Beijerinckia sp. 28-YEA-48: one gene and its partner. Each later gene encodes a partner of the first gene's protein in a complex. Links are inferred from orthologs where the notes say so. Each region holds a gene or a part of one and is shown on either strand. Other genes may lie near its edges.

What was found.
Region 2: the proteins of BLW50_RS00525 (region 1) and uvrB are in contact, whole or in part, in a crystal structure (PDB 7EGT), measured with the Thermus thermophilus proteins. The link is inferred for Beijerinckia sp. 28-YEA-48 from one-to-one orthologs. Residues at the interface, in WP_096412145.1 of Thermus thermophilus: His654, Arg656, Phe657, Gln666, Asp668, Glu669, Lys680, Arg681, Leu682, Ser683, Lys685, Tyr686, Ala687; in WP_096411307.1 of Thermus thermophilus: Glu23, Leu25, Arg26, Asp27, Gly28, Glu29, Arg30, Phe31, Arg55, Glu326, Asp327, Phe328, Glu379, Ser382, Gln383, His398, Gly400, Arg401.

Annotation. Positions count from the first base shown.
Region 1 is NZ_FNSI01000001.1:116,538-119,763, forward strand. What follows is about bases 153-3,198. They hold BLW50_RS00525 (ATP-dependent helicase), read right to left. Parts: upstream 2,817-3,198; coding sequence 489-2,816; downstream 153-488. Other genes in these bases: BLW50_RS00520 (hypothetical protein), read left to right, coding at 153-250; BLW50_RS00530 (hypothetical protein), read right to left, coding at 3,015-3,198. In the rest of the region: more of BLW50_RS00520, read left to right, coding at 1-152; more of BLW50_RS00530, read right to left, coding at 3,199-3,226. UniProt on the Escherichia coli protein: A helicase with DNA-dependent ATPase activity. Unwinds DNA duplexes with 3'-5' polarity. Translocates on single-stranded DNA with 3'-5' polarity. Initiates unwinding more efficiently from a nicked substrate than double-stranded DNA.
Region 2 is NZ_FNSI01000001.1:5,489,993-5,493,354, forward strand. The notes cover bases 1-3,182. They hold uvrB (excinuclease ABC subunit UvrB), read left to right. Parts: upstream 1-388; coding sequence 389-2,977; downstream 2,978-3,182. Other genes in these bases: BLW50_RS25805 (hypothetical protein), read left to right, coding at 1-316; BLW50_RS25815 (MDR family MFS transporter), read right to left, coding at 3,046-3,182. In the rest of the region: more of BLW50_RS25815, read right to left, coding at 3,183-3,362. UniProt on the Escherichia coli protein: The UvrABC repair system catalyzes the recognition and processing of DNA lesions. A damage recognition complex composed of 2 UvrA and 2 UvrB subunits scans DNA for abnormalities.

The sequences.
Region 1 (3,226 bases):
GATTCGCGCGGCCCTTTTTCTTGTCCTGTTCGCGGTTCCGGCCTTGGCCGACGCGCCGAAGCTCGCGCCCATGCCCAAACCGTCCCTTGCGCCCATCGAGGCCTGGGGCGTGCGCAATGCCTCGTGCCTTGAATGGACCGATGCCTGCCAGACCTGCGCGCGCAGCGCGAGCGGCAAGCCGCAATGTTCAACAGTGGGCATTGCTTGCGTGCGCAAGGCGGCGACCTGCACGAAACAGGCGCCGCGCTAAAGTTCTTTCTGAGATTAGAAGGCTGTCGAAACACCCTCGGTGTCATCCCCGACAGCCGCGCAGCGGCTGAGCGGGGATCCAGAGCGAGTGGTAAAGTGCTACTTGCAGTGATGATGCAACGCTTTACTGCGGGCTCTGGATTCTCGCTCGCGCTTCGCGCGTCGGGAATGACACTGAGAGCAGTACCGCGCGCTCCTGGATTGCTTCACTGCGTTCGCAATGACGGTGTGGTGTCTGCTCACGCCGCCTGAACGAAGCCTTCCAGCACCATCTTGCGGCCGGCCTTGTCGAAGTCGACGGTCAGTTTGTTGCCGTCGACAGCCGAGACCGTGCCTGAGCCGAACTTTTGGTGGAAGACGCGGGTGCCTTTGGCATAGGCCGACGAGGCACTCGATTTGGCGACGAGTTCGCCTTCGATCGTCTGCGGCCCGCGCTTGGATGGCGTGTTCCAGTTGGATTTGCCGCGCTCGCTGAAGCCGCCGCTTTTTTGGGCGCGCTGCCAGCCGGGCGTGTTGTAGGACGAGCCGAAGGTGTCGACCGCGTTGAAGCGCGATGCGGCATAGCCGCCATAGCTTGTCTGGCCACCCTCCACCACGTCGACATGGGCTGCCGGCAGTTCATCGAGAAAGCGCGATGGAATCGTCGATTGCCAGAGGCCGCGAATGCGGCGGTTGGTGGCGAAATAGATCTTGGCGCGCAAGCGGGCGCGGGTGATGCCGACATAGGCGAGCCGGCGTTCTTCCTCGAGGCCGGCGCGGCCCTGTTCGTCGAGCGAACGCTGATGCGGGAAGAGGCCTTCTTCCCAGCCGGGTAGATAGACGGTTTCGAATTCGAGGCCCTTGGCGGCATGGAGTGTCATGATCGACACGCGCTCGCCGCCCTCCTTGTTCTCCGCATCCATGACCAGGGAGATATGCTCGAGGAAGCCGCCGAGGTCGGGAAACTCCTCCATCGAGCGCACGAGTTCCTTGAGGTTTTCCAGGCGTCCAGCGGCATCGGCCGAACGGTCCTTCTGCCACATGTCGGTGTAGCCGGATTCCTCGAGGATTTGTTCGGCCAGTTCGTGGTGCGGTTTGCCCTCGATGAGCGCCGACCAGCGGGTGAAATCATCCATCAGCGCGCGAATGGTCTGGCGCGGCTTTGGCTTCAGTTCTTCGGTCTCGATCAGCTCGCGTGCTGATTGCATCAGCGGGATTTTCTGTCGACGCGCGTGATCGTGCAGGATCTGCAAAGTAGCGTCGCCGAGGCCGCGCTTGGGCACGTTGAAGATGCGCTCGAAGGCGAGATCGTCGGCGGGCTGCGCGACGCAGCGCAGATAGGCGAGCGCGTCGCGAATTTCGGCGCGCTCATAGAAGCGTGGGCCGCCGATTACACGATAGGGCAGGCCGAGCGTGACGAAGCGCTCTTCGAATTCGCGCATCTGAAAGGAAGCGCGCACCAGGATCGCCACTTCGTCCAGCGATTGACCCTTGCGCTGCAACTGCTCGATGTCTTCGCCGATGTTGCGGGCTTCTTCTTCCGAATCCCACACGCCGGTGACCGTCGGCTTCTCGCCATCGTCGCCATCGGTGAAGAGCGTCTTGCCAAGCCGGCCTTGGTTCTGGGCGATGAGATGAGCTGCGGCGGCGAGGATATGCGCGGTCGAGCGGTAATTGCGCTCGAGGCGGATGACGGTCGCGCCGGGAAAGTCTTTCTCGAAACGCAGGATGTTGTCGACGTCGGCACCGCGCCAGCCATAGATCGACTGATCGTCGTCGCCGACGCAGCAGATGTTGCGCGGGCGATCCGGCGTGCCCTGCGCCAGCAGGCGCAGCCACAGATATTGGACCGTGTTGGTGTCCTGATATTCGTCGACCAGAATGTAGCGGAAGCGGCGCTGATAATCGGCCAGCACGTCGGCGTTCTCGCGCAACAGGCGCAGGCCTTCGAGCAGCAGATCGCCGAAGTCAGCGGCGTTGAGGATTTTCAGCCGCTCCTGATAGAGCGCATAGAGATGGCGGCCCTTGCCATTGGCGAAGGCTTCCGCCTCGCCGGCAGGCACTTGCGCGGGACCGAGGCCGCGGTTCTTCCAATTGTCGAGCTGGATGGCGAGCGCGCGCGGCGTCCAGCGCTTGTCGTCGATATTCTCCGACTGGATGACCTGGCGCAGCAGGCGAATTTGATCGTCGGTATCGAGAATGGTGAAGCCGGATTTGAGGCCGACGAGTTCGGCGTGGCGGCGCAGGATTTTCGTGCCGATGGCGTGGAAGGTGCCGAGCCAGGGCATGCCTTCGGCGACTGGGCCGGCGAGGCCGGCGATGCGTTCCTTCATCTCGCGCGCCGCCTTGTTGGTGAAGGTGACGGCGAGGATTTCATGGGCGCGGGCGCGGCCGGTGGCGATGATATGGGCGATGCGTGTGGTCAGCACCCGGGTCTTGCCGGTGCCGGCGCCTGCCAGCACCAGGACGGGGCCGTCCATGGCTTCGACGGCGGCGCGCTGTTCGGGATTGAGCGCTTCGACATAGCGCGGCACGCCCATGGCGGCTTGAAGATTGGCTTGAACGTTGGCTTGGGCGCGTGCGGCGATGCCCCCGGCGCGCGGGGTGGGCGCGCGGGTGAAATCAGGTTCGTCGGCATCGTCAAAGGAAAAGGGTTCGGCCAAGGTCCAAGCTCTGTGCAAATTCTACGGAAGGCCGGAATTTCGGCCATTTCTACGAATCAATCAGCCTAAATGTGGGGTGTCGCGGCGGGAATGTCGAATGACGCTTCCGTCGGGTTCCAGCCTTTATAGCCCCATGCGAAAGCGCGCCATGATGACCATGATCGCCACCTGTAGCACCCCCTGGCTGGCGACCAGATAGAAATAGTTGCGGGATATGGCGGCAATATGGGCCGGATCGGGGTTCGGCTTACGCAATTCGCGATAAACGCGGATTTGGCTTGGCAGCAGCATGCCGAGCCCCTGAATGGTCAGGATGGTGATGATGGTCAAAGCCG
Region 2 (3,362 bases), 5.4 Mb from region 1 along the record:
GCCGGTCGAGATCATTCCCGGACTGAAAATGACACTTGGTGGCAGTTCGCAAATGCTGCTGCTGGCGATCGTGCTTGGGTTGTGGAACGGCGCGCAGATCGCCGTGACTGCGACGATGGTGAGCCATATGGCGATGCGCTTCGTCCAGATGACCAGCCCGACCGCCTATGCGATCGCCGGGGGCATCAGCGGCGCCGTCTATGATTATGGCATGGCGATGCTGACCGGGGAGTCCAGCAATGTTCTGGTCACCGCCGCGACCGGTCTGGCGGCGGGCTTTCTTTATCGGCGGTTCGCGGGCTTACGCTCCGGATAAAACCTGCACTGCTGACAAAAACTGACAGGATTGCGGCTTTTCCCAAGGCCTGACTCCCCCCATATTGCCGGCATGGCCAAATCACCCAGCAAGTCTCCGAAAAGCCCCGTGCGGCCGACGCGCGCCAAGGCGTCGCGTCCCGACGTCCAGCCGCTCGACGAGCATCTCGCCAGCCTGCTCAATCCAGCGTTGAACGAACCGCGCGGCGGCTTCGGCGAGGCGCCGCAAAAAGGCTTCGATGCCGGGACGGCCGAGGGCATCGATCCGACCCTGGCCAAAACCTTCCTGCCGCAGCCCACTGGTCGTTCGCGTTCGCGCAAGCCGGAACTGACCGGCGCGACGGCGACGGTCGAGTCCCTGAAGGAATTGCTCGAACAGGGCGATCCGAACCTGCGCGAGGAAAAGCCCTGGACGCCGCATCGCCCGGCCCGCCCGGAAAAATCGGAAGGCGGCATCCCTTTCAAACTGGTGTCCGAATATGAGCCGAAGGGCGATCAGCCCAGAGCCATCACCGAACTCGTGGCCGGTGTCGATGCAAGGGAACGCGATCAGGTGCTGCTCGGCGTCACCGGCTCGGGCAAGACATTTACGGTGGCGCAGGTCATCGCCCGCACCAATCGGCCGGCGCTGGTGCTGGCGCCCAACAAGACCCTGGCGGCGCAGCTCTACGGCGAGTTCAAGAGCTTCTTTCCCGACAATGCCGTCGAATATTTCGTGTCCTACTACGACTACTATCAGCCGGAAGCCTATGTTCCGCGCACGGACACCTATATCGAGAAGGAATCCTCGATCAACGAACAGATCGACCGCATGCGCCACGCGGCGACGCGGTCGCTGCTCGAACGCGACGATGTGATCATCGTCGCCTCGGTCTCGTGCATTTACGGTATCGGCTCGGTCGAGACCTATACGGCGATGACCTTCTCGCTGAAGCTCGGCGAGAAGATCGATCAGCGCCAGCTCATCGCCGATCTTGTCGCCCTGCAATACAAGCGGTCGCTTGGCGATTTCTCGCGTGGTCTGTTCCGCGTGCGCGGCGATACGATTGAAGTGTTTCCGGCGCATTATGAAGATCGCGCCTGGCGCATCGGCTTTTTTGGCGACGAGATCGAGACCATCGCCGAATTCGATCCCTTGACCGGACACAAGACGCAGGATCTCGAGTTCGTCAAAATCTACGCCAATTCGCATTACGTGACGCCGCGTCCGACGCTGATCCAGTCGATCGCCGGCATCAAGTCCGAAATGAAACAGCGGTTGGGCGAATTGTATAACGGTGGCCGGCTGTTGGAAGCGCAGCGGCTGGAACAGCGCACTATGTTCGATCTGGAAATGCTGGAGGCGACGGGGTCCTGCGCCGGCATCGAGAACTATTCGCGCTATCTCACCGGCCGCAAGCCGGGTGAACCGCCACCGACCTTGTTCGAATATCTGCCCGACAATGCGCTGGTCTTCGCCGACGAGAGCCATGTCACCGTGCCGCAGATTGGCGGCATGTATCGCGGCGACTTTCGCCGCAAGGCGACATTGGCCGAATATGGCTTCCGCCTGCCGTCGTGCCTGGACAACCGGCCGCTGCGCTTCGAGGAATGGGAAGCGATGCGGCCGCAGACCGTGCATGTCTCGGCGACACCGGGCAGTTGGGAGATGGAGCAGACCGGCGGCGTCTTCACCGAACAGGTGATCCGCCCGACCGGCCTGATCGACCCGCCGGTGGAGGTGCGCCCGGCGCGCGCCCAGGTCGATGATCTCTTGGGCGAAGTGAAGGAGACGGCGCTCAAGGGTTATCGCACGCTCGTCACCGTGCTGACCAAGCGCATGGCCGAGGATCTCACCGAATACCTGCACGAGAACGGCGTGCGCGTGCGCTACATGCATTCGGACATCGATACGATCGAGCGCATCGAAATCCTTCGCGATCTGCGCCTGGGCGCTTTCGATGTTCTGGTGGGCATCAACCTGCTGCGCGAAGGCCTCGACATTCCCGAATGCGCTTTAGTCGCCATTCTCGATGCCGATAAGGAAGGCTTCCTGCGCAGCGAGACCTCGCTGGTGCAGACCATCGGCCGCGCGGCGCGTAACGTCGACGGCAAGGTGATCCTCTATGCCGACAAGGTGACGGGCTCGATGGAGCGCGCCATGGCCGAGACGACGCGCCGGCGCGAGAAGCAGCTCGCCTACAATAGCGAGCATGGCATCACGCCGGAATCGATCCGCCGTGGCATTCAGGACATTCTTGGCTCGGTCTACGAGCAGGATCACGTCACGGTCGATACCGGCGTGGCGAAGATCGCGCTGGTTGGGCACAATCTCAAGGCGACATTGGCCGATCTCGAACGCGAGATGCGCGAGGCAGCGTCCAATCTCGACTTCGAGCGTGCGGCCCGCATGCGCGACGAAATCAAGCGCCTGCAGGCGACGGAGCTGATCATCGCCGAGGATCCGCTGGCGCGCCAGCAGGCGGTGGAAGACGCGGCCGGCGCCTATCAGGGCGAACGCAAATATGGCCGCGCCGCCAACACGCCGGCTACGTCGCGCATCCGCAAACCGACGGACGAGGACATGGGGCCGCATAATTTCGGTGGCGGCGAAGCGCGACCGAAGAGCACCGGCGGTAAACCAGGTTCGCGCGGTGGCAAATCGCGGCCGTTCCGGCGGTGATTGTGGTGTCATACCGGACACGCCGCAGGCGTGATCCTGTGGGCGTGCGGTAAAACTGACGACGATGACTACATCGGCCCGCTGCCGGCGCGCAGCGGCCGTTCCTTGATGAACAGCATGCACAGGGCGGCGGCAAGCGAAAGCACGGCGCCGAGCACGAAAATGGACGAGAAGCCATTTTCGATGATGCTGCGATAGGCATCCGCCTCGCTGGCCGAGAACAAGCGGCTCGCATCGCCGCGCATCAGTGCGATGCCGGGATCGGCGCCCAGCTTCTCGTGGCCGGGTATGGTGATCGCGCCTGCCGTCAGCGCGCTGATCAGAAAGGTGGAGAAGACGGCGACACCGAAGGCGCCGGCGAGAGAGCGGAAAAACGTCATGCCGC